Regions from separate parts of the Dysgonomonas sp. GY617 genome, predicted to be linked through region 2. Evidence: riboswitches for the same ligand, from Rfam matches in the RefSeq annotation. Region 2 holds a riboswitch; the other holds the start of a gene.

Region 1 (3,438 bases), on a different contig from region 2:
ACATTGTTAACAAAGAATTGAAGATCAATTTCTCCCATTTTTTGTGTTTTGAAGGTATACCCGATAGTCAGATTGCTTACAAAATAATCAGCTAATTGATTGTTTTTGTTAGAGGTATTGTCATAATATTGTTTTCCAACATATTTACCAATAAGTGCAACAGACAATTTTTTATAGGGTGTAACAGTAATTATTCCACTACCAACAACGTTAGGAGAGAAAGAAATATCTGTTGATTTGAAATGCTCTGATGTTTGACCTACTAAATTCCAATCTGTTTGATTATCATATAAATCGAAATAGGCAGTATAGTCTTTTATTTTATTTCTGCTTATAGTAACATTAGCATCCAAACGTATCCATTCTGCAAATTGATAAGCTCCTATCAACTCTAAACCTAAACGATAGCTATCAGGTACATTTTCCATCAGTTTATAGCCTACATCGTTTAGTTTACCTGTTTGAACCATCTGATCTTTATACTTCATATAATAGATATTGGCATTAAAAGAGGCTCCAGCCGAAGCATATCTATAGCCAAATTCATAATCTAGCATTTGCTCAGGCTTGATGCGTTGAAAGCTACCTCCCTTTACTGATTCTTTTATATCTGTTCGCAAAGGTTCACGTTGAGCAAAAGATAATGATGCATATACTTCATTCTTAGTATCAAAGGTATATGAGAGTCCACCTTTAGGGTTGAAAAAGCTAAAATAGTTATTATTAGTTATATCTTGCAGGTCATCATCAATGCCTTTCATTCTATAATCAATATAGCGGTATTGAAGATCTCCGAACACAGATAAACCATTGGTTACTCTATATGATCCTTTCATGAAAATATTAAATTCTTTCTTATTTGCATCATTTCTATACCATTCGTAGTTAGCCGGAATGTTTTGATTGAGTTTAGACCATTTAAGCTCTCCATAGTGATCTCCAACAAAAGAGGATACCATAACCCCTCCAACCAAGCTTAATTGGTCTGTAATGTAGTTTAAAGTAGCACTACCGGTATAGAAATTATTCTTCATCAGTTTTTGTCTGATAATATCAGAAGACTTATATAAGGAGTCATTCACCAACTGAGGAGCTAAGCCAAATTTCTTGAATTTCTGATCCATTTTATAATTCTCATAATATCCATATCCATGGTTGTAATTAAATCCTACATTTAATGACAATTGCTCACTTATAGTGTTCGAATAGGTTAGCTGTACTATGTTAGAATAATAATTGTCTGTTTCGTTATCGTAATATTGTACATTGCCAGCGCTGTCATAAAATCTACCAGCAGTATTATATCTACGGTCTACTTTCATTTGCTCGGGGCTGATTCCTTCCCAAGTGATTCCTGTGTGCTGAATACCATTGATGTAGCTTAATTTTAGCAACTGGTTATCAGTATAATAAGATAGTGCTGCGTATGCGGAACGATGGTTTACTTTACCGTTACGAATATATCCGTCTCCTGTTACACGCGAATAGCGTCCATCAAAAGAAAGACCATTTTTGAGAATACCACTTCCTGCTGCGATAGTGGATGTAAATGTATTATAACTACCGATGGCAGTAGACGCTTCTCCATATGCTTCGGGCTTTGCTCCTTGGCTTTTCATCGATATACTGGCACCAAAAGCTCCGGCTCCGTTGGTTGAAGAACCCACGCCGCGCTGTACCTGAATACTTTGTAGAGAGTTAGATATATCAGGGATATTTACCCAATATACTTCTTGACTTTCTGGATTATTGAGAGGCATTCCATTCAAGGTTACATTGATACGCGTAGCATCTGTACCTCTTATTCGTAGAGAGGTATTTCCTACTCCTGAGCCATCTTCGGAGAAAGCAACTACGGAAGGCATGGTTTCCAGAATATAGGGGATATTCCTTGCCGCATTGTTTTCTTTTATTTTTATAGAACTGATATTCGAGAATGCGATGGGAGCACGTTCGTTAACTCGAGTTGCTGATACAATAATCTCACTTAGATTTACTTGTTTCAAGCTGTCTGGAATTGGAATTTCTATTTCCTCAGAGAATAGAGAAACGCTAGATAGAAAAACAGTGAAAGATATTATTTCCTTTTTCATTTAAATAATAATGATTAGTGATAAAATGCAGAACATTTCATCGAGCTTAATAAATAAAAAAGGGGATTACGAGAAGTTTACCTTATTGTGAAGTAGTATGCATTGTGCACGAAGCATATCTATTTCCCTACGCCGGCATTATCCGGATCAGGTTATATGGGTATAATCTCAGCCTTTGGGGCACCCCTAGATCAGGAGGCAAAGATATAAAAGAATAAGAAACAACAGCTCCAGTAATAGTTAAAAAGAGCATGGATAGAGTAGGGGACTGCATTATTGTTTATTATTAGAGGGGATATTTCATTTATAATTTGTATTATTGGTATACTATAATGAACTACCTTAGTAGTTTACCTATTTTAACCCAATAAATCTAATATTGTTATGCATGCACGAATTTTAATTTTATGTTTATTCTTTTCTCCATTATTAAAAGCTCAGGAGGTGATTGATTTTACTTTGTTTACAGATATCCATCAAGATATAATACATGATGCCGATATTCGATTGAGAGATGTCTTTGAAGCTGCGGAGAAGAATTCATCACAATTCATTATTCAATTAGGTGATTTTGCTATGAGAAAGCCTGAAAACAAAGAGTTTGTTGAATCTTGGCTTAACTACCCATTGGAAAAATATTCCGTTCTAGGGAATCACGATATGGATATTGGTACAAAAGAACAGTATGTTGAATATTTGAAAATGAAAGCCCCTTATTATTATTTTGATAAAGGTATATTTCGTTTTATAGTCTTAGATACCAATAATTTTATAGATGCCAATGGGGAAGAAATAGATTATGCAGATGGTAATTATTATGGTAAAAAGAATGATAGGATATCGTCAAAACAATTAAATTGGCTAGAAGCTTTATTAAAAGATAAAAGTAAACATATCGTTTTATTTACTCATGCACCTGTTGATGGGGCACTTGATGATAATGAGAGTTTTGTAGCTTTAAGGAGTATTTTAAATAAAGCAAGGCTTGATGGTGTAACTATTGTAGGTGTATTAAGTGGTCATAATCATGTCGACTGTCATACAATAAGAGATGGAATAAACTATATGCAGATTAATAGTGCAAGTTATGTATGGGTTGGAGAAGAATATGCTGATAGAACACGTTTTCCTGAATCAGTTTATCAAACACGTTCAGCTTTGCCATATACAGTTCCATATAAAAGTGCTTTATATGCAAATATATCAATTGATTCTAAAGCTCGTCAAATATCAATTAAGGGCTCAAAAAGTTCTTTCATACCACCTTCTCCGCAGGAATTAGATAGACCTGAACAAATTAATAATCTAACACAAGATAAAGTTGTAAGTTCTGCCCTGATAACAG
Region 2 (3,438 bases):
AGCGTATCCGCTTGGTATTGTAACGGACGAGAATCAGATAATAAAAGATTTAAAATTCTATGAAACAAAAGTTCCAGATAGAGATACTCCTGCTATGACACAAGCAATATTTGCCTTACTTTATAGCAGAACTGGAGACGGAGCCACAGCTTACCATTGGTTTAAAGATGCATATTTACCCAATTTAAATCCTCCATTCAGAGTAATGGCAGAATACAAAGGAGGTACTAATCCTTACTTTGCAACCGGTGCTGGAGGTCTACTGCAAGCTGTAATGATGGGTTTTGGAGGTCTGGACATTAATCCTCAGGGAGGAATAAGACAATTAAGAACTGCAATGCCTCCTCATTGGAAGAAAGTAACTATTACTGGGGTAGGGCTAGATAAAAAGACCTATATTCAGGTGAATGACAAGAAATGATTTCTCTTACATGATATTGCAAAAAGAGCTGTGTTTTACAGCTCTTTTTGCGTTGGAAGAACATTAGCCTAATCTTTAAAGAGGCATTGTGAAGCTATAATGAGACTTCTTCATACCCTGGCGTTCATAAAACAGATGTGCTCTTATCCTTCTTACATTTGTGCAGAGTTCTAGCTGTAAACAATTACTCTGTCTGGTAATCTTTTTAGCTGCCTGAAAAAGCAAATCACCAATTTTTAATCCACGAGAAGGTTCGTGAATAATCAATTCTACTATCTCTGCTATTTTTCCTGCATGATGAAGATGTTCCTTTATTTGCAAGGACAAAAATCCTGTAACCAATTCATTCTTCTGAGCTACTATAAGGTGAAAATTACTATTAGAGATTTGCCTTTTATAAATCTGAGTAAAAGCCTCTTTGTCTAACTTGGTATCTTCTAATTCACAAACTAAATCGTAAACAGAATCTAAATCTGTTTGCTCAGCCTTTCTTATTATAGTATTCTCCATCATTATATTCTAAACTATTGAATTTCTATTTCTACTGTATTATTATTTAATCTGATAACATCCTTTGGGTTTATCTTTAGGGTCTGAAATTGACCTCCCGTTCCTCCATAAATGTAATCAAAAGCCAAAAGCCTTTTATCAAATAAGCAAGGTAAGTTGTGTCCAATTAATGGTATAGTACCTACTTCATATCCTGTTATTTTAAGGACATCTGATTTTTCGGCTAATTTCATTTTTGAAAAGCCTAAATCTTGTGCGAGCTTTTTAAAATCAAGACGATTATATTGATTACTGACAATTAAAGCATAAAACCCTTTCTCCGTTTTTATAATAAAAACGGGAGCGGTATTGCTATAGTCAAAGTATTTGCTGGCATCTTCCGTTTTCAAAATAGGCTGATTATGTTGAATTATCTCATAATCGCACTTCAATGCTGTTAATAATTCTGATAACTCAAATAAAGTCAGCATATTTTTTCACGTTTATTTTATACAATCACAAAAGAGAATGCAATTTATTAAATGAATTTATATTTCGGTCATAAATCCATTCAGTTCAGATATTTTTTATAAGTTTGTAGTCATCACTGTTGGGGGTGTTCTTTCGTAGAAAGAGCTGAGATTAGACCCTTGAACCTGATATGTTGTAATGACATCGTAGGGAAACGGTTGACTTTTTGAATAATCATCACATCGATATATTATTTATAAAGCCGTTTCGTGTTGCACGAAGCGGCTTTTTTTATTTTAGATTCTAAAACGTATGATAAATATCCAAAACTTAGTAAGAGATTTGAATCTGGTCAGAGAAAAATCTCCCCTCATCCATAACATAACCAATTATGTAGTGATGAATAACACGGCAAATGCTCTTTTGTCCATTGGTGCATCACCTGTTATGGCACATGCAGTGGATGAAGTTTCCGAAATGGTAAATATTGCATCTGCCCTCGTGATTAACATCGGTACTTTAGATACCGACTGGGTTAAAGCTATGCTTATTGCAGGAAAAGCAGCACAAGCGAAGAAAACACCTATCATCTTCGATCCTGTTGGAGCAGGAGCAACTTCGTATCGAACCCAAGTATGCCAGCAAATACTAGAGGAGTGCAAACCATCAATAATCAGAGGAAATGCTTCTGAGATTATGTCTTTGGTAAACAGCAATATTAAGACTAAAGGAGTAGACAGCACAAGTTCATCCGATTCGGCACTTGATTCTGCTAAAACTTTAGCTAAGGATACAGGTGCAGTAGTTGTTATAAGCGGGCAAACCGATTATATTACCAATGGACAAATAACAGAAATGGTGTCAAATGGTAATACACTGATGTCGTGGGTGACAGGCATGGGATGCACCGCTACTACTATTGTAGCAGCATTTGCTGCTGTTAACCCTAATATGTTAGAAGCGGCAACTCATGGAATGGCTGTAATGGGTATTTCTGGAGAATTGGCGGCTGCCAAATCGCAAGGTAATGGAAGTATGCAGGTTCATTTTCTGGATGAATTATTCAATCTGAATGAAAACACACTCCGAAATAAATTGAAATTGTAATGAAATCATTTGATTTAAGTCTTTATCTGGTTACCGACAGATCGCTTTCTCTAGGGTGGACATTAGAATATGTTGTAAGCGAAGCTGCAAAAGGAGGAGTGACTATGGTGCAACTTCGTGAAAAGGATTGTTCTACTCTTGAATTTTATCAACAAGCAATTCTTCTGAAAGAATGTTTACGACCTTATAATATCCCATTGATTATTAATGATCGTTTAGATATTGCTCTGGCTTGTGATGCTGAGGGTTTACATATCGGACAAAGTGATATGCCTTATGCAATTGCTCGAAAACTGTTGGGTAAGGATAAGATTATCGGTTTGTCGGTAGAATGTCTGCAAGATGCCATTGATGCAAACGAATTAGATGTTGACTATATCGGCATATCGCCTGTATTTGGAACTTCCACCAAAACCGATACAGCTCCTGCTCTGGGATTAAGTGGTATACGGGAGATTCAGAAAATAAGTAAACATCCTATTGTGGGCATCGGAGGAATTAATCAAACCAATGCTGCCGATATAATTGAGGCAGGTGCTGATGGTATCTCGGTAGTATCGGCAATAATGTCGGCAGCGAATCCGAAAGAATCGGCTTTACAACTTAGAAGTATAATTCAGAAGACAAAAATTAGCATATGAAATGGAGTGAAGAAGCATGGCAGGCGATTGAACCAGTCTACAAAAAGATACAAGAATTGTCATTTATAAAAGAATTGATGAATGGCACACTCAATAATAAAAAGTTTATATTCTACATTCAGCAGGATGCCATTTATTTGGCAGACTACGGCAGAGTGTTGACCGCTATTGCTTCGAAATTGAGTAATCCCAGACATATCGAAGCTTTTATTCATTTTGCAGGAGAAAGTGTTGCTGTTGAGAAGATATTACACGAATCGTTTGTACACGAATTGGATAAAAAAGAGAAGATAGAAGCCTCGCCAAGTT

What was found. A riboswitch is a leader RNA that binds a small molecule or an ion and turns the genes downstream of it on or off. The one in region 2 is predicted to bind thiamine pyrophosphate.
Region 1: it holds a riboswitch for thiamine pyrophosphate, as region 2 does, so the genes downstream of both, IR022_RS05435 (TonB-dependent receptor) here and thiM (hydroxyethylthiazole kinase) in region 2, are expected to answer to the same signal.

The regions. Positions count from the first base shown of each region.
Region 1 is NZ_JADCLR010000003.1:300,829-304,266, reverse strand. Features, by position in the region: gene IR022_RS05435 (TonB-dependent receptor) at 1-2,093, opposite strand, end outside; TPP riboswitch at 2,201-2,288, opposite strand; gene IR022_RS05430 (metallophosphoesterase family protein) at 2,478-3,438, shown strand, end outside.
Region 2 is NZ_JADCLR010000021.1:23,502-26,939, reverse strand. Features, by position in the region: gene IR022_RS09985 (glycoside hydrolase family 65 protein) at 1-421, shown strand, start outside; gene IR022_RS09980 (GNAT family N-acetyltransferase) at 497-934, opposite strand; gene IR022_RS09975 (aminoacyl-tRNA deacylase) at 946-1,401, opposite strand; TPP riboswitch at 1,513-1,611, shown strand; gene thiM (hydroxyethylthiazole kinase) at 1,694-2,488, shown strand; gene thiE (thiamine phosphate synthase) at 2,488-3,129, shown strand; gene tenA (thiaminase II) at 3,126-3,438, shown strand, end outside.